DNA from 2 places in the Paenibacillus sp. sgz302191 genome. Region 2 is predicted to be linked to the other one. Evidence: a T-box and tRNA genes for the amino acid it is inferred to sense, from the RefSeq annotation. Region 2 holds a T-box; the other holds one or more tRNA genes.
The links. The T-box of region 2 lies ahead of ileS (isoleucine--tRNA ligase). A T-box ahead of a tRNA ligase gene usually reads a tRNA of that ligase, here a tRNA-Ile.
Positions count from the first base shown of each region.

Region 1 (9,987 bases), on a different contig from region 2:
TCAACGCTCCATGTTTTCGTATATTTTACCACAATCTGTTCAGGAGAGAATATGTCCGGGCGCAAAATGGATTTGCTTTTGAGTTCATATTTTCGGCGTATCCAGCAAAAACTTCATTGTAGAGTATGAGCAGTCACTTTTCCTCAAGAGGAGGCCCCTATCCATGCACCGAAAGGCATTATGCCGCCGGTTTTTCAGGCTAACAAGCGTTTTTGCGATGATTCAGCTGTTGTCGTGCCTGCATGTTTCGCTCCTTGCAGCCGAACCGGATGGAGCCGTCCAGGCCGCGGAACCGGCAAACGCCGGACAAATTCATCTAAGCGTTAAAGCTGCGCCGCAAGCGAGGTATGAAACAACTGCGGATTTTAAAGATAAAAAAATGATTCGTGAATTGGAAAAAGGGACAGCGGGGGCCGCCTATGAAGAAGCGCTGCCGCCCGATACCGTGCTAACTTATGTGCAAAAGGGGCAAACGAAAACGTTCGGTGTTACGCCTGAGGGAGAGGTCATTGAGCTTGCGGGTAAAATGAAGCTGGCCGTAAGCGGCCGCGTGCAAAAAGACTTGAAAAACCAGGTGCAGTCGCTAAGAGCCAAGCACTATGGCGAAATGCTCCCCTGGGAGGAGGCCAGCCGGGTGCTGCCCAAATACAGCAGCTTCACGATTACCGACGTGGAATCGGGTCTGAGCTTCCAGGGGCAGCGCCGCGCCGGAAGCAGCCATGCGGACGTGCAGCCGCTGACGAAGACCGACTCCGCGACGCTCAAACGCATCTACGGCGGCGCCTGGAGCTGGAACCGGAGGGCCGTTCTGGTGAAGCTGAACGGCCGCACGCTGGCCGCCTCCATGCACGGCATGCCGCACGGCGGCGACGGTATTCCCGGAAATGACTTCAAGGGTCATTTCTGCATCCATTTTCTCGGGAGCGTGACACACGGCTCCCGCTCCATTGATCCTGCGCACCAGGTCATGGTGCACAGAGCCGCCGGCTTGCTGACGGAGTACATCAGCAAGCTCTCGCCCTGGCAGCTGATCGACGTCTGGATCGCTGCCGCCAATCAAGGCGACCTGCAGCTGCTGCAGGCCGCCACAGGGCAAGAACAGGCGGTGCATGTGCGCAGCATGCACCGCCTGTCGAAATTCCCGGAGCTGGATACGTCCCAGCTCCTCGAACTTGAAACCGCGGTCGATGTTTCGGCTACGCCGGAACGCGCGACCGCGCCGAAAACGAGGCGAATTCTGTTCCGCCTCGAAAGAGCCTCCACCGATGCGCGATGGTACATCCGCATCGCCAAAATCACTTGACGGCCGCCACTCAGCTTGCGCGGCCGAACACGAACGCCGGAGCGCGCGGCAATAAGCGCGCTCCGGCGTTCGAAAAAAAACAAAAAACCCTTGCTCTGCAAAGGGTTTCAGCTATGGGCCCAGAGGGACTCGAACCCCCGACCAATCGGTTATGAGCCGACCGCTCTAACCAACTGAGCTATAGGCCCGTATGAAAGATTTGGTTGCGGGGGCAGGATTTGAACCTGCGGCCTTCGGGTTATGAGCCCGACGAGCTACCGGGCTGCTCCACCCCGCGTCGTTATTGCCGCTAATAGCGACAAAATTAAATATACACTAAATGCAAATGGAAAGTCAAGGATTTTTTTACCGTACAGAACTGCTTTACAAAGTGCTGTACCTGACGCCGAAACGCCCTTTTTTCGATTTGTATACCTCGACTTCCTGAGGGCATTCGTATCCGTAAATCCACCAGTCTTCTTCCATACGCTTGGCCAAACAGCCGGCCTGGAATTTGGAATCGTACAATTTTGCCCAATACACCCAACGCATGTACAATCACTCCGTCTGTTAAGTATCAATAATCCTATCATAACCAAAACGGGCCATCCTTATGAGCGTCTTGTAATTTCATGGATACAGGTGTTAGAAGCGGCAGGAAAGCGGTATAATAGGTATATGCTAGTTCTTAGGAGGGGTGTTCATGAACTGTGGAATCGCCGTTTTTCCGTCCAAAGAAGTGCAAGACGCTGCGAACAGCTACAGGAAGCGCTACGATCCTCACTATAATTTGATTCAGCCCCATCTTACCCTCCGCGACAAAGAGGTGTGGGATGAGCAAAAGCTTGCCGCCGCCGCGGCGCATCTTGAGGAGAAGACGAAAGCGGCAGCTCCCTTTGAGCTGCATTTCAACCGGTTCTCTTCTTTTTATCCCGTCAACCATGTCATTTATTTAGCGCTTGCCGATACGCAGCCGATGATCGACTTGCGGAATGCCATTTGTACGGAGCTGCTCGCCGAACCCGACAAACCTTATTTGTACAACCCTCATTTGACGATCGGGCAAATGCTTGGCGCCGACGAGCTGCACGATGTCCTGTCCAGTTTGAGACATACCCCCGTCGATTTGCGCTCCAAAGTGGATCGCATTCACCTCCTGTTTCAAACGGAGAACGAAGCCTGGACCGTTTATCAAACATTTTTGCTTCGCGGATGACTAGAAACTGTCGAGGGGCAACCCTTTCTTCAATTGTCAGATCAAAACAAGTCGGGCAGCGGGTTAAATCGATCCCTTTGCTCGACTTGTTTGCTTTAGCGCTGCCTCTTCAAGTTAAATTTGACCAAGTCAAACACTCTCTCCACTCCATCATCAACTCACACCCTTCCTCCTTTGCACACAGTCTCTCACGAGCCTGCCCGCTTAGAGATACTTAACAGCGACCAATATTTCCCAGCCCTCTATGATGGAACGGTATGGCTTAGCCCGAAAAATCTGAGAGAGTGAGAATGTTAAAAATTGCCCTCCACCAGAGCAGTACATCAACCTGAAAGCACGGGGAAAACCTGCAAAAGTGCAGTTTTTTGCTCGTTGGTGCGCTGATAGTGAAAAATTCCTGCAATTGTGCAGGAATTTCGCCGCGAACATGGGCTCGGAATCAAACTCGTCGAAAATTCCTGTACAATCGCAGGCTTTTCTCTAAAACGGGCCGGTTTCCCGGAAAAAGCCTGCACTTTTGCAGGTTTTCCAAGCGCAGCGAAGCCATTGGTGCCATTGATGTCAACCATGCGCCAGCGCCTAATTGTCGGCCCCGCTCCATCCAGCTCAAAAAAAGAAGAGACCGCCCCTCCGGCAGCCTAAAAGCCGCTTGAGGGACAGCCCCATTGTATGAGTACGTATTATTGCTTGAAAACAGTGAGCAAACGTTTGGCGGTGCGGTTCGTTTCTGTAGTGAATACTTCGTAAACTTTGACCGTCAGCGGGAAATCGAGCTGTCCGGAGTTGACGTTCAGGGCAATCGTGTTCATTCCGTTATACAATCGGCCCGAGCCTGCCAGTGGTTTTACCGCGCTTCCTACCGGATTGCCGACATTATCGTAAAGATCGAACTGAAGACTGGAGCTGCTTTCGTCTACGGTGACCTGTTTATTTTGTTCAATACCCAGATCAAGCTTTAGCTTGTAGTTGTAAATATTGGCAGAACCTTGGAAAAGAGCTGTTATCGACCAGTCTCTGATTTTCAAGTCATAAGGATACACCTTCAGCTCATTGTCTGAAGATTCTTTTTGAACAGGCACTTTAGCCGTTGCAAGCAGCGATTTGTAGACGGTATCCCCGTTCGTTTGCCCGCTGTACAGATTCATTCTAAGCCCCTCGCCTGTTTCGGAAGCCGGCAGCGCGAATGCGTAACTGACGACATAGGACGCTTTGGGAACAACAGTCTGTGCGGTATTTTTTTGTCTGCTGCCCGCATATGAGAAGCCGTCTTTGCTGACCAACTCCGCTTGAATTGCCGGAATCGGGATCGGGCGGTCGCTGTTGTTGGTCAGTTTGAATTTAGCCACAGCCGTGTTAAATCCGTCGTCTTCATTGCTTGTCACATGCAGTTCTTCCAGCGAAACATCGACATTGGAAGGAACATATTTGTTCGTAGAGTCCAGCTTCACGGGCGTTCCCAGCGTATAGTTAGGAGCCGGGATCAAGTTTTGCGCGGCAGCCCCGGTTGGAAGCAAGATGTTGATGCGGCCTACGCGGTACGATTCCTCTCCCGCAGCGGTCGTGTATTTCTCCGGCGTTACTACATTCAGGCTTGTAAATTCGGTATCCAGATCCGTCGGAATAACGACGTGGACATATTTTTTCTCTCCCGCTTCCAGAGAAACGGACGTTTCCGCTCTGTTGCCGGAATAAACGCTTTTCTCGGTTTTGCCGTCCAGCGCGAACACCGGAACGTTTTGACGCTCGGAAGTCGGGTTCGACGCTTCGATTTGAACGACGGCGGTAACCCCTTTGGCCGTTACCTCTTTATGGATATCGATCGGCCGGAAGACGACAGGAGAACGCAATGACGGCAAAGTGAACGTTTCTCCCCATTTCAGAACCGCCGTTTGATTCGTAATTTTGCTGTCGATTCCGTTCCAAACCATCGAAGTGTCGAGCGGTACGCTCAGCAGCGTCGTTTCTTTTTTCGGATACACTTCCATATCCACGTCCACCCAGCTGATATTGGTCAGTGCCGCGTCGTCGCTCCGTTCGACAACCGACATAAAACTAAGCTCCTGGTCGCTTTTGCCCGGGATCGACTTCGGGTTTTTCGCGCTCGGCTCCAGCGTATATTCCACGCCGTCAGCCATGCGGACACGCAGCTCAAAGTCCGGCACGCGGGTTACTTTGGCACCCGTATTTTTCAAGCGGATGACGGCGCCAAGCTTCGTTGTGTCGGACGTATGTTCATTCAGCAAGCTCTTGACCTCCACTTCGACGGAAGCGGCCAGCGGGTAGCTCGCGATCGCAGCCGTATAGGGCGCGCTTGCGGCACCGCCTTCTGCGGCCCATGCCGGATAAGATGCTGTCGAAAGAAGCGCAGCCGAAAGTACGAGTGTTGCCAATGTTTTTTTCATAGACTTATTCACGTTGGTTTCCTCCTGAGAGTATTAGTTAGCGACCTGCACTTTATCTTGATCCTTCAGTTGATGTTGGCCCGAGGTCACGAGAATTTCGTTTTCTTTGACACCGGACAAGATCTCCTGATTCGTTTCATTCAAGCGGCCAAGCTCCACTTTCCGCTTTTGCACGGTATCGCCGTTCAAAATATAAACGAAGTTGTCTCCGCCTTCCCGGACGATGCTCAGCGTCGGCACGACAGTCACGACTTGCTCGTCATCTTTGGTCAGCTCCACCTGGGCTTTGGCCCCGGGCTTCAACTTGCCGTCAGGGTTAGGAACTTCCAGTTCCAGATCGTAAGCTTTGGTTTGGCCGTTAATGACGTCGGACAAATACGCGATTTTGGCGCTCGCTTTCTCGGTTACGCCCGGTACATAATAGATAAGCTCCGTTTTGCCTCTTACCAGATTTGCCGAAGCTTCGGTCAGCTGGGATTTGATTTTAACCGGGTCTGTTTGCTGCACTTCTCCGCCCCGGTATCCGACCGTTACGCTCTGGCCTACGACCACGGTCAAATCCGTCAATACGCCGGATACCGGAGCCTTGACGTCCATATTTTCGATCGTTCTTTCCAAAGTTCTACTGTTGATTTCCGCTGAGTCCAGCTGCCTTTGGGCCGTTTCCAAAGCGTCCGTATCCTGCAGTGTCTTCAATTGTCTGCGCAAGCTTTCCAGGGCACGTTTAGCCTTGTCAAGCGCGCTTTCGGCAGCGTCCAACTGCGATTTGGTAGCTTGGCCCAGGTCGTATTCGTTACGTGTCTTGTTATAAGCCTTCTCGGCGTCGCTGACGCCCGTTTCGCTCGTCGCGATATTGTCTTTCATATCCGCGATGGCGTTGGAACTCGTTTTTTGTGCCGAGGAAACACCCTGCTGCGCTCCTTTGAGGGTTATGGCGTTCAAATCTTTTTGAAGCAGCGTGTCCGTCGGGTCAAGCCGGAACAGGATGTCGCCCTTTTCGACTTTGTCTCCGCGTTTCTTCAAAACTTCAATGACTTCGCCCGATCCTTTCGTCACGACATCCAACTGGACGGAGGAAACGATATCCCCGACTTGTTCGACCGGATCGCCGATTTTTTGCTTTGTAATTTTCGCTGTTTTTACCGTCTTTGTTTGCTGCTCCTGAGCGGTTTTATCGGCTGGGCCGGCAGCCGGAGCGGCTGAGCAGCCTGCGGCGATCGCCGCGCTAAGCGCGACGACCCCGAATAATTTGGTGCTTCGCTTCAAAGATAGGAACTGACGTTTCATGTTTAATTCTCCTTTTCCCCTGTTAGCTTAGTGCGCAGTCGAAGCTGCTTGCTCCGCTTTGGCGGAATCCGATTTCGCTTTTTTGCCGAACAAACGGCCCATTCTTCCTTTGAATCCGTATATGACCTCATACACGATGGGCACGATGACAAGCGTCAGCAGTGTCGAGGTTGTCAGACCGCCGATTACAACTACTGCCAAACCTTTCGAAATAATCGTTCCTTTCGATAAACCGAGTGCTAACGGCAGCAAAGCGATAATCGTCGCTCCCGCCGTCATAATAATGGGGCGCAGCCGCGTCATGCCGGCTTCAATAAGCGCATCGCGCATCGAGTAATCTTGCTCCCTGAGCTGCTGGACCCGGTCTACTAACACGATAGCGTTCGTAACAACGATACCGATCAGCATCAGGAAACCGATGAGCGAAGTAATGTTGACGGATTCTCCCGTAAGCAGCAGCCCCAGCAGTCCCCCGATTGCGGCCAAAGGCAGTGAGAACAAAATGGCGAACGGCGCGCTCGCGTTCCCGAAGGCAAGCACCATGACGAGATACACGATAAAGATCGAAGCTCCCATGGCTACAAACATTTCCATAAAGCTCTTGTTGATATCGTTCGAGACGCCTTTCACCTCACGGCTTACGCCGGATGGCAGCTCAATTTTGGCCAGTTCAGCGGACACTTTATTGCTGACTCCGCCTTTATCGGTGCTGTCAATTTTGGCGGAAACATTGAGCACTTGTTCCTGGCCTTCGCGGCTGATGCCGATAGGCGCATCGATTTGTTTGATTTTTGCCACTTCATTCAATTCAATGGTTTGGCCGGAAGCCGTCTTCAGCAGGAACTCTCCCATTTTGTCGACCGAATTTTTGTAAATCGGATTCAACATCACTTTCGTCTCGTACGTGACGTTGTTAAATTTCATATCTCCCAGTTTCTCTTCGGCAATCCAGCCGTTGACAACCTGCAAAATTTGCGCGGCGGACAGACCGTACAAGCGGGCCTTGTTTTGGTCCACTGTAATTTCCACCTCGGTTTTGGAATCGCTCAGGCTGTCTTTAACGTCGGTAAGCTCCGGAAACTCTTTCATTTTCTGTTTAATCGATTCTGCGGCTTGCTTGAGATACAGCTGATCTTCGCCTTTGAGCGAGTAGGAGAAATCGGAACTGCTCCCGCCCCCGCCCCCCATCGAGATCAGTTCCATATTGACCTCGGAGCCCGCAGGTAGAAGCTTCATTATTTCCTGCTTGTATTTTTTCACGCCTTCTTTGGCATTGATCGTAGCGTTGAACTCCGTAAACATCGTAGCGCGGTATGCGTATTTATCATTGCTCATGTTGTAGCCGACGAGCGCTTCGTTATATTTGAAAACGGGATTGCCCTTGTCATCCTTGGCCGCTTTGAGCATCGTCTCGATTTCTTTGGACTTCTCGTTCATCATATCCAGCGACGTCTCGCGCGGCAGTTTCAATTGAATGTACGCCTGCCGGTCGCTTTCGCTCTCAGGCATGAACGACATCGCCAAATGCGGAGTGATCAGGACCATGGAAAGCACGAAGATTAATCCGGCGATCAGCAGCGTTTTGATGCGGTTGTTCAGCGACCAAACCAGCGCATTTTTGTAACGCAGCGTTATGCCGCCGACCTTGCTCTCGTCGTGATGCGGAATCTTTTTGCTTTTGAGCACCATCAGCTTGGCGAGCATCGGGATCACGGTCAGCGCGACGAGCAGCGACGACATTAATGCGCAGACCAGCGTGATCGCAAACGGGCGGAACACTTCGCCCACAACACCGCTGACGAAAGCGATCGGGCCGAATACGCCGACGGTCGTGATGGTGGAGGAAGTAATCGCAGCGGACACTTGCTGGGTGGCCAGCCTGATGACCGACTCGTTGCGCTCGTGCGCCTTTTGCAGCTGGCTGTATATGTTTTCAATAACAACGATGCTGTCGTCCACGACCCGGCCAACGGCAATCGCCATGCCCCCCAGCGTCATAATGTTAAGGGAGATGCCGAGCGGGGCCATCAACAGCAAAGTGACGAGAATGGACAGCGGAATGGAGACAAGTACGATCAGCGTCATGCGAATATTACGCAAGAAGAGCAAAATCATAAGCGATGCCAGAACGGCACCCATGCCGCCTTCCTGCACCATGCCGTGAACGGATTCCTTAATGGATGTGGCGCCGTTCAAAACAACGTGGAATTTGACGCCGGGGATCGACTTCTCCCAGCCTTTCATCAGCTTATCCGCGCTGTCTGCAAACTCAACGGCATTTGCCGCTTTCGTTTTGTACAACAGAACGCCGATCGCCGGTTTATCGTCCAGGCGGGCGATAAATTTGGACTCGCTGATCGCCTCGACTTTGGCAAGCTGCTTCAGCAAAAGCGTGTCGCCCGATTTCGTCGTAATTTTCAGATTGTCCAGGTTGTAGATCGTATCCAGCTCGCCTTTGACGCGAACCATCTGCGTGTTTCCGTTAAAATCGACCGTGCCCGCAGGACTCGACACGAGCGATGCTTTCACCAAGGCGGATACATCCGACGGTGACATCCCGTAGTTGTTGATCGCCGCCGCATCCAGCTTGATCGTCAAGACGGCGTCCTGGTTGCCGACGGAATCGACGTGGTCGATGCCTTTCAGGCTGTTAAAACCGGGCAGGATCGTATCTTTGTAGGCTTTATCCAGCTCGGTTTGATTCATCCCGTTTTCGCCGTAGACGGCCATATAATAGACCGGTTCGGAAGCAAATCCGGCCGTCTGCACCTTCGGCTTTTCCGCGCTTTGCGGCAGCTTTACGTTGGAGATCAAGCTTTCGACATCCTGCTTGACTTTTTCCGGATCTTTGCTCTGTTCGAGCTCCAGCACGACTTGCGAATAATTGTCCTGGGAGCTGGAGGTCAGTGTTTTCAATCCATCGATGCCTGCGACCGCTTTTTCGATCGGTTTGGTAATTTCTTCGAGCACATCTTTAGGAGGCGCCGTGTATGTAGTACTTACAAAGACGACCGGGAATGTGATGTCCGGCATGCTTTCGACCTTGAGCGTTGTGGTAGCGTAAGTGCCTCCCACAAGCAATAGCAGCATAATAATAAATACCGCCGCTACATTTTTCATCGAAAAATCTGTTAATTTGATCATCCCTCACTACTCCTCCGTTACTTGCTTATGACGCAGCAGCTTAAATACACATGACTTCATCATAAACGGTAAATCTTAACAAAAAATAAAACAAGATTGAAATTTTTTGTGATTTTTTCGCGGCATTTGCCTCCTCTCCACCCGCATCCCTCTTTATCTACATGAAAACGCGAATATTTTCCAATTCACATGGCTTCATTATATATTCGTTTTTTGTTGAAAAAAAGGTGAATTAAGTCATATGTATGGTCATAAATTCGGTCATATGACGAACGCGGTCTCTATGACTTTATGTGACTGCTTCTTACGTCTTTCGAATCCGTTTCGGCAAAAAAGCGAAGCTCGTAAGCTTCGCTTTCATCTGTCAAACAGCATGTTTGTATTATTCCGATACGACAAACCAGTCGATATCCTGACTGCCGAGAAGCCTCCGCTGCCCGTCAATCTCGTCAAACAGACTCAGTTTGTACTTTTTCAAGAAAGTAGATTTAAAGATGAGATCCTTGTCGGTCATGCTGATTTCAAAGTTCGTGTGCTTGCCGAGCTTTAATTTCGTATTGGCCGTATCGGGCGTGTCCCCGTCAACCGGGTCGATTTCCTTCGCTTCGAACGATTTTTCAAAGCCTTTTCTGTCGCTGCCATCCTCGAATACGAGG
Region 1 is NZ_JBYLHY010000006.1:78,468-88,454, forward strand. It holds gene AC3G2T_RS10660 (hypothetical protein) at 164-1,303, shown strand; tRNA gene AC3G2T_RS10665 (tRNA-Ile) at 1,418-1,491, opposite strand; tRNA gene AC3G2T_RS10670 (tRNA-Met) at 1,504-1,580, opposite strand; gene AC3G2T_RS10675 (hypothetical protein) at 1,667-1,834, opposite strand; gene AC3G2T_RS10680 (2'-5' RNA ligase family protein) at 1,986-2,498, shown strand; gene AC3G2T_RS10685 (hypothetical protein) at 2,822-3,067, opposite strand; gene AC3G2T_RS10690 (hypothetical protein) at 3,179-4,912, opposite strand; gene AC3G2T_RS10695 (efflux RND transporter periplasmic adaptor subunit) at 4,934-6,187, opposite strand; gene AC3G2T_RS10700 (efflux RND transporter permease subunit) at 6,215-9,331, opposite strand; gene AC3G2T_RS10705 (hypothetical protein) at 9,714-9,987, opposite strand, start outside.
Region 1: it encodes a tRNA-Ile, which carries the amino acid that the T-box ahead of ileS (isoleucine--tRNA ligase) is inferred to sense. The anticodon was not compared.

Region 2 (9,987 bases):
AATCGGCTTGGCAGGTTATGCGGGACCGGGCCGGACCAGGCCGGTCCGGGCGGACCAGGCCGGTCCGGGCGAAAGCCTGCGAAAGTGCAGGCTTTTTCTCCGATAATGGTCCAGTTCAGCGAAATACCTGCGATTGTGCAGGAATTTCCGATCAAAATGAATCTGTGCCCTTGTACGCGGGGAAAAGCCTGCACAATTGCAGGAATTGTCCGAGGACGCGCATGAAGAAGCAAAAAAACTGCACTTTTGCAGGCTTTCTTCGCGCAACAGGCCGAGCTGCCCTGAAAATAACCGGCAACGCGCCATTTTCGTGCAGTATAGGGGCCGCCAAATGGCATAAGGGCCCTTGCTTCACGCGTCCAGGCAGAGAGGCCGCTGGCTTCAGGTGCGCGAGGCTCCCGGCGGCCCGCTTTTTCTGGCACAAAAAAATCCCGAATCCTTCGTGATGTAGAGGCTCCCTTTTTCCGCTATCGTGGCCCGCAAATAGGCCGTGAATTGGTCGAGCCTCTCGCCGACAAGAACCTTCCTCGCATTCATCGGGGTTGAAGTGATGTAATGAAGGAGCGGGTTCACCTCGTCAACCAGCATATAATCCTCAAACCGGATCTGCTCGATCTCCGTAAAAGAAGTCTGCAGCACCTCTTTCCCGTTATCCAACTGGAAGCGTTCCATTACAGGGTCCAGCACCTGAATATGCGGATCAAAAGCTTGGACCAACTGCTCGATTTCCTGCAAATGACTTCGGCTCATCGTTGAGGCGTACAAGCAGCCGCCCGGCCTCAGCACACGGTGCATCTCCGAAACGGCCCGGCTGATGTCCAGCACATGATAAAGCATGTGATTAGCGATTACGATATCGAACTCGTTGTCGTGAAAAGGAATCGCTTGGGCGTCGGCAAGCAGGAATTTGAACCGCCCGCTGTGTTCGCCCAGGCTCATCCGGGCCTCGTCAAGCATCCCTGCCGACAAATCCGTGAGCGTGATGCTCCACGTTTCGGGAATGCGGTCCGCATTTCTTCGCCATAACGCCGCGTCACCGCAGCCGAGCTCCAATATCTTGAGGCCGGGGAACGCGGCCAGATGTTCAAAAAACCACCGGTGCCATCCAAGCTTGTTCCGACTAAACCGGTCGTACAGACGTATTCTTGCCTGCAGCCGAACCGCATTATGGTACTGCTCGCTCCAGTCCTTTTCCTTATGGATCGTTTGGATAATGTCCGCCAAACCTTCCCAATCGACTTCCTGTCCCTGCTCATCTACCATACCTATCGCCTCTTCAATAGTTCTGTACACATACTGCATATGAGCGATCTTGTGTCGGATGATATCTTTTTGCATCTTCAAAGAGTCTCTCAGGTCCAATTCCGGGGCTGTATCGTTCAGGATGATTTGACTGATCTCGGCCAGGGATAACCCGATGTATTTCAGCATCTGGATCTTTTGCAGCCGTGCCACATCTTCTGTGCTATACAGGCGGGCGGAAGCATGGTTGTACTGTGCCGGCTTTAGCAAGCCGATCTTGTCGTAATAGCGGAGTGTGCGCAGAGTCATTCCCGTTCGCAGCGCGAGCTGACCTGTTGTCAAGTATTGGCGTTCCTCCGGCTTCAAGCATTCGTCCTCCTCTCGTGATTTCTATTATATCCGGTGACGTTACGTCACCTTCAAGCTTTATCTAAGACTGCAGCTGGTCACGCAGGATTCCAACAAAATCAGAGCCGGGGGTCCATCGATAAGGCCCACGGCTCTGATTAGGTTACAGTTACTAGATTTACTCAAGCAGCAAACCGAAGCTGCGGTCTCCGATCTGCACGGACTCCATGCCCGCCGCTTGAGCAAAACGAATGCCGGCAAGGAGCACATTGTCCCGCAAAACAGCTTCATAGCGCTGCAGCGCTTCCTGCAGCTGCGCATCGGCGTCCAAAACGAGATTCACCCGCCGCTCAATCGGCAAATCGAGCTTTTTGCGGTAGTCTTGAATCGCGCGGACGACTTCGCGCACGAGGCCTTCCTGCTCCAGCTCCTCCGTGATCGCGGTGTTCAGCGCCACGGTCATCTGGTAGCCGGAGGCGGAAGCGAAGCCTTCCCGGGCCTGCTTCTCGATGAGCAGCTCATCCAGAGCGATCCGCACCGCTTCGCCTTCGATCACTGCGTCCACAAAGGCGTTGCCGACAGCCTGCCTGGTCTCGGCAGCGGATAACTGCTTCAAATGGCTTTGGATCGGCCCGACCATTTTCCCGTATTTTTTGCCGGCCGCCTTCAGGTTCAGCTTCAATTGGAAGTTGACGAAGCCGTTGTCGTCCTGTTCCACGCGGATTTGCTTGACGTTGATTTCGTCTTTGACGATATCCTCGAACCGGCTCAGGTCGAAATCGCCGCCGAATGACACGATCAGCTCGGATAGCGGCTGCCGGGTCTTGATTCCGGTCTCGTTTCTGATGCTGCGCGCCAGCTCGACGACTTGCCGCGCTTTCTCCATGCCGCTCTCCAGCGCCGCATCGATGACGGCCTCGTCCGCCTGCGGATAATCGGCCAGATGGACGCTGCCTTCGCCGCCGAGATTGCCATAGATATCTTCGGCAATGAGCGGAGCGTACGGCGCGATCAGCCGGGCGAGCGTCAGCAGCGCGCTGCGCAGCGTCTGGTAGGCGGACACCTTGTCCGCCGTCATTTCGCTGCCCCAGAAGCGGTCGCGCGAACGGCGGATGTACCAGTTGCTCAGTTCGTCGACGAACGCTTCGAGATGCTTCGCCGGATTCAGGAAATCGACGGCATCCAGCCCTTTCACCACTTGACGCACAGTGCTGTTCAGCCTCGAGAGAAGCCAGCGGTCCAATTCGTTTGCGGAAGCCTGCTCAGGATGATTGTCCGGATTGTAACCGTCGATCGTTGCATACAGCGCATAAAAAGCGTGCGTATTGTTGATCGTATCGATGACTTTGGACTTCGCCTCCGCGACGATCTGCTTCGAGAACCGCTTGCTGTTCCATGGCGCGCTGTCGGACAGCAGCGCCCAGCGGAACGCATCCGTGCCGAATTCCTCAATGATCTCCCACGGATCGATGACATTGCCCTTGCTTTTGGACATTTTTTGCCCGTTCTCGTCAAGGACGTGGCCTGTCGAGATGACGGCTTTATACGGCAGTTGGCCGTTATAAAGCGTTGATACGGCCAGCAGGCTAAAAAACCAGCCGCGCGTCTGGTCGATCCCCTCGCAAATCATATCGGCCGGATATTGCTCGCGGAACTGCTCCTCGTTGCCGAACGGGTGGCCGTATTGCGCAAACGGCATCGATCCGCTGTCGAACCATACGTCGATCACTTCAGGCGTTCGCGTCATCGTGCCGCCGCAGGAGCAGCGCAGCTTCACTTCATCTACGTAAGGCTTGTGCAGCTCCAGATTGTCGTCCAGCGGATGCAGCGACTTGCCCTGCAAATCGCGCAGGCTCCCCGGCGCATATTCGCCGCCGCAATCTTGGCACGTCCAGACGTTAAGCGGAGTGCCCCAATAGCGGTTGCGGCTGATGTTCCAATCGACAAGCTCCTCCAAAAATTTACCGAAGCGCCCTTCGCGCAGATGCGCCGGATGCCATTCGATCCCGCTGTTGTTGCGGATCAGCTCGTCTTTGACCGCTGTCGTGCGGATAAACCAGCTTTCCATCGCATAATAGAGCAGCGGCGTTTTGCAGCGCCAGCAGAACGGATAGCTGTGCTCGTACCGCTCCTTGGAAAAAAGCAAACCGCGCTCGGACAAGCGCTTCACGACGTCGACGTCGCAATCTTTGACAAAACGGCCGGCAAATTCGGTAATCGTATCCGAATAAGTTCCGTCCGGTTTGACGACGTTCACAAAATCGAGCCCATGCTGGCGCGCCGTCCGGTAATCGTCTTCCCCGTGCGCCGGAGCGATATGCACGATGCCGGTGCCGCTCGCATCGCTGACATAGTCGGCGTCGACGACGATGTGCCCTTTGCTTACGCCGATATAGCCGAACGGCGGCTCATAGGCGGTGCCTACGAACTCCGCTCCTTTATGAACGGACACGATTTCATAGCTGCCGGTCATCACCTTGTCGGCGAGATTTTGGGCCACGATGTAAATCTCTCCGTTTTGCCTTACTTTCACGTAATCGACGTCTTTATGGACCGCCAACGCCACGTTCGCAGGAAGTGTCCACGGCGTAGTCGTCCAGGCGAGGAAGCTTTCGCCGCCCTGCTTGCTTTTGAACATGACCGTCGCGCTCAAGTCCTTGACATCCTCATAGCCCTGCGCCACTTCGTGCGAACTGAGCGTCGTCTGGCAATCCGGGCAGTACGGGCTGACGCGGTGGCCCTTGTAGAGCAAGCCTTTGCCGTGGATCGTCGATAAAATGTGCCACACGCTCTCGATGTAATCGTTCGTCAGCGTCACGTAAGGGTGCTCCATATCCGTCCAATAAGCGATCCCTTCCGTCAGCTCGCGCCACTGCCGCTCGTATTCGAAAACGCTCGCCTTGCACTTGCTTACGAATTCGGCGACGCCGTATTTTTCGATCTCCTGCTTGCCCGAAATGCCCAACTGCTTTTCCACCCCCAGCTCGACCGGGAGCCCGTGCGTATCCCATCCGGCCTTGCGGACGACGCGGTAGCCGGACATCGTTTTGTAGCGGCCGATAAAATCTTTGATGACGCGGCCGAGCACGTGCCCGATATGCGGCTTGCCGTTAGCCGTCGGCGGACCTTCGTAAAATACGAAGTTCGGCCTTCCCTGACGGTGTTCCACCGATTGGCGGAACGTATCGTTTTGCTTCCACTGCTCAAGAACGCGCAGCTCGCGGGTTCTGGCTTTTTCTTTCACATCGACTTTTCTCATGCGAGTATCCCTCTCTTTTTTGGGTTCATCCCATCCAAATTAACAGCTCCGAAAAAGGTGCGAAAAAAACAAAAAAATCCCGCCCCGTAAGGGACGAGATTCAACTCGCGATACCACCCTTGTTCCGCACCGACCGGCATGAATCCGATCTGCGGCACCTCCATCAGCGTACCATCATACGCGTTCCTTGTAACGGCGGAATCCCGGGGCAGCTTACTTCCTTGCTTCAGCTTTCCTTCTCGGAGAGGATTTTCGGTTACATCTTGTACATTGGCTTTCAGCGCAAGGCCAACTCTCTGGGGAACAAGGAAATAACGTACTCGTTCTCGTCAACGAATTTGTTCGGAACATTCAATTATTTCATTTGTACACCTATTTCCCCAAAATGTCAAGCAGGCAAAAGCCCCCGCGCAAGCCCCTCCCCACGGAAAAAAGCCCCCTGCGAAAGTGTCATGCTTTGAGGCAAGCGACGCCATGCCCGTCCGCCACCGTTCGCAAAGCGGGCTCGGTCTCCAGGCATTCCCGGCTCGCCAGCGGGCAGCGGTTCGAGAAGCTGCAGCCCTGCGGCTTGTTCAGCAGGCTCGGCACCTCGCCGGAAATGAGCACCCGCTCGCGCCGTTCCTCCACGAACGGGTCGGGAATCGGCACAGCTGCCAGCAGCGCCTGCGTGTAAGGATGGAGCGGGCTCTCGTACAGCGTGCGCCAATCGGCGATTTCGACGATTTTGCCCAAATACATAACCGCTACGCGATCGCTGATATGCCGCACGACGGACAGATCGTGGGCGATGAACAGATACGTAAGATTAAGCCGGGTTTGCAGCTCTTCCAGCAAATTGATGATTTGCGCCTGAATCGATACGTCCAGCGCGGAAATCGCCTCATCGCAGACGATAAAGCTCGGATTGCCGGCGAGCGCGCGGGCGATGCCCAGACGCTGCCTTTGCCCGCCGCTGAACTCGTGCGGGACGCGATTTTTCAGAGCCGGATCGAGGCCGACCAGACGGAACAACTCCTCCACCCGCTCCTCGTATTCCGCGGCGCTTGCCGTCAGCTTATGGATTTTCAGCGGTTCTCCGACGATATGCCGCGCCGGCTGGCGGGGATCGAGAGAGCCGTAAGGGTCTTGAAAAATAAGCGGAAAATGGCGGCGGATGGGACGCAGCTCGCTTTTCGGCATTCGGGCGATGTCTTTCCCGTTGAACAGGATTTGCCCGTCCGTCGGATCGTACATGCGCAGAAGCGTGCGGGCGACGGTCGTTTTCCCGCAGCCGCTCTCGCCGACAAGGCCGAGCGTCTCGCCCTTGCGGATCTCGAAGGATACGTCGTCGACCGCCTTAATGTCGGCGACTTTGCGCCTGAGCAGCCCCTGCGTCACCGGAAAATACATTTTCAAATGTCTCACTTCAAGCAGCGTTTCAGCCTGCTCCTTCCGCCCCTGATTCGGCCGTTCCTGAACAGCGGCGGCCGAAGAGGCAAGCCGCGCGTCCGCACCCGGGCGCTCCGCAATATCGACATGGCAGGCGGCGTAATGTTCTCCGCGAACCTGGCGCAGCTCGGGCGCGGGACTGCTTGCGCAAGCCGCGGTCCGGTAAGCGCAGCGGGGCATGAACGGGCACGTATGCGGTTTGTCCGCCAAATTCGGCGGCAGCCCGTCGATCGGAACCAGCTTGCGGTCCTTCGGATCGTCCAGCCGCGGCACGGCTTTCATAAGCCCGACCGTATACGGATGCCGCGGAGCGCCGAACAGCTCTTTCGCCGTTCCCGATTCCACGATGCCGCCGGCATACATGACATAGATGCGGTCCGCATAGCGGGCTACGATGCCCAGGTTGTGCGTAACGAGCACGAGCGCGGTTTTCGTCCGCTTGACGATATCCCGCAGCAGCTCCAGAAGCTGGGCCTGGGTCGTCACGTCCAGCGCCGTCGTCGCCTCGTCGGCGATCAAAATTTTCGGGTCGCAGGACAGCGCCATCGCGATCATAATTCTTTGCCGCATCCCGCCGCTGAATTGGTGCGGATAGTAATCAGCCCGCTGCTCCGCGTCCGGGATGCCGACCGTGCGGAGCAATTCGGCCGCCCGCTTCCGGGCATCGGCCTTATTCAACTTCAAGTGCAGCGCGACCGATTCGGCGATCTGCTCTCCGACCGTCAGCACCGGATTGAGCGAGGTCATCGGTTCCTGAAAAATAACGCCGATCTTCCCGCCGCGGACGTCCCGCAACCGCTCGCCTTTCGGCGGAAGCTTGAGCAGATCGGCGCCTTCGAACAGCACCTCGCCGCCGACGATTCGGCCCGGCGGGGCGGGAATCAGCCGGAGTCCGGAATATTGGGTAACGGACTTCCCCGAGCCGCTTTCCCCGACAATGGCGACGATCTCGCCTTCGTCAACGTAGTACGAAACGCCGTCCACCGCCTTGACGGTATTGCCGTCCATCGTAAAATAAGTTTGCAAATTGCGGACTTCAAGCAAATGTCCCATACGGCTATGCCTCCCTGCGCGTTATGTTCATTCGGATTGCGGCTTACCCGCTCCCTCTCAGCTTCGGATCCAGCGCGTCGCGCAGGGCGTCGCCGACGATATTGAACGACAGGACGACGGCCATAATGGCCGCGCCGGGAGCGAAGGACAGCACCGGATGCGCCTCCAAATATTTGTAGCCGTCATTGACCATCGAGCCCCAGGCGGCTCCCGGAGGCGCGATGCCCAGCCCCAAATAGCTCAGTCCCGCCTCGGACAAAATCGCGCTGCCCAGGTTCATCGTGACGAGCACGATGAGCGGCGACATGCAGTTCGGCACGATGTGCACGAGCATGTTCCGCAAATTGCCGGCGCCGCTCAGCTCTGCGGCGATGACATAATCGGCGTGGCGCACGGTCAGCACCTGTCCCCGCATAAGCCGCGCGTAGGCGGGCACGAGCGCGATCCCGAGGGCGATCATGACGTTGGCGAGCCCCCCTCCGAGCGCTGCGCCCAGCGACAGCGCCAGGATGATGGGCGGAATCGCCATCAGCGCATCCATGATCCGCATGACGACCGAATCAATCAGTCCGCCGAAATATCCGGCGACGAGCCCCAGACTCATGCCGATCCCGCCGGCGATCGCAACCGCGACAAGCCCGACCGCCAGCGAAGCGCGGGACCCGTAAATGATCCGGCTGAGCACATCGCGGCCGAGATAGTCGGTGCCAAGCAGATGGCGGACGGAAGGGTCCTGCAGGGTGGCGCTTAAATTTTGTTCGTTAGGATGATACGGCGCAAGCAGCGGCGCGAATATCGCCGCAAACACCAGAATGACCAGAATCGTCAAGCTGACGAGCACCGATTTGCGCGCAAGGAAGACCCGCAAAAATCGGCCAAAATCGCTCGTGCGCGGCGGCGGCCCGGATACGGCGGCTTCGGCGCGCACAATTTCCGTCGTCATGTCGTTCCCTCCTCGTTATTTATAGCGTATCCGCGGATCGATGTAGCTGTAAGCAAGATCGACGCCCAGGTTCGCCAGGGCGACGACGGTGGCGATAAGCAGAACGCAGCCCTGCACGACCACGTAATCTTTGCCGAAAATCGACTGCACCATGAGCCGGCCCATGCCGGGAATGTTGAATACCTGCTCGATAAAAACCGAGCCGCCGACCAAATAGCCAAGCGACAGGCCCAGCAGCGTTATGATCGGAATGAGCGCATTGCGGAACGCATGTTTGGCGATGATGACCCGCTCCTTCATCCCTTTGGAACGGGCGGTCCGAATGTAGTCCTGCCGGATGACTTCCAGCATCGCCGACCGCGTTTGACGGGCAATCGAGGAGAGCGAAGTGAGCGAAAGCAGCGTGACCGGCAAAATCAGCTTCTTGACGCTCAGCCAGAAATCGTCCAGCGGCGACGTGTACCCCTGGACGGGCAGCCAGCCAAGCTTGAGGCTGAACAAGTACACGCCCAGAACGGCAAGCCAGAAGCTCGGAACCGCGATGCCGAAATTGGCAAAATAAGTAATGGCCGAGTCGACGGCGCTTCCCCGCTTGACGGCGGCGATCACGCCGGCCGGAATGCCGATCAACACGGTCAGGCAGAAGGCCAAAGCCCCGATAAACAGCGTTTTGGGCAGCCGGGCCGCAATCAGGTGCGACACTTTTTCTTTATACGTGATCGAATTTCCCAAATCGCCCTGCAGCACGTGCCCGAGCCAATTCGCGTACTGCACGGGCAGCGGCTTGTCGAGCCCCATTTCTTTCGTAAGCAAATCAAGCTGCTCCTGTGTAGCGTTCGTTCCGAGCATAATTTTAGCGGGGTCTCCGGGCAGCAGGTGCATGATCATGAAAACAATGACGCTCACGATGAACAGCACCAGAACGGTCTGTCCCAATCTGCGCATAACATACGTAATCATTCACGGTTCTCCTTTGTTGGAATCGGGTGGCGCGCTTCCTTCATTTCTTCAACCAGGCATCCTCCGGCGTCCATACGTAGGCATGGGTTTTGACGAACCCGTCGTCCTGTACGTTCGGCTGCTTCGCAATCGTGACGACCGGTACGGAGATCGGCACCGCAATCGTGAATTCATCGTAGATCGCTTTTTCCATCTCGATTGTCAGTTTTTTCTTGGTGTCTTCGTCGGGAGCGGCGCGCAGTTCGCCGAGCATGGCTTGCACTTTATCCGGATGGGCGATATTTTTCGTATACGTAACCCCGTTCTTATCATAGACGCGCGACATTTGCAGCGGCGGGTCGGCATCGACCTGGAAAGCCCAGATCCAGATGCCGTCCCACTTGGACGTCAGCGTCTGCGACCATTTGGCGCCGTCTACAAGATCGATTTTGGCGTCGATTCCGACCTGCGACAAATAGCTTTGAACCGCGGTCAACACCGGCTCGTGGCCCTGCAGCCCGCCGAGCTTCGTCTTGAAGCCGTTCGGATAGCCGGCCTCCGCGAGCAGCTGTCTGGCTTTATTCGGATCGTAGGCGAACCCTTTCACATCCTGGGTGTAATACCAGGAGCCAGGGAGCCCCCATTGATTCGTATATTGTGCGTAGCCTTGCCCGGTGCTTTCGGCGATTTTTTTCGCGTCGATCGCATAGGCAAGCGCCTGCCGCACTTTGACATTGGCAAACGGCGACTCCGGATTGCCGCTGTCAGGCATCAG
Region 2 is NZ_JBYLHY010000003.1:386,554-396,540, forward strand. It holds gene AC3G2T_RS06645 (MerR family transcriptional regulator) at 382-1,608, opposite strand; gene ileS (isoleucine--tRNA ligase) at 1,769-4,849, opposite strand; T-box leader at 4,936-5,191, opposite strand; gene AC3G2T_RS06655 (ABC transporter ATP-binding protein) at 5,300-7,330, opposite strand; gene AC3G2T_RS06660 (ABC transporter permease) at 7,374-8,273, opposite strand; gene AC3G2T_RS06665 (ABC transporter permease) at 8,289-9,233, opposite strand; gene AC3G2T_RS06670 (ABC transporter substrate-binding protein) at 9,274-9,987, opposite strand, start outside.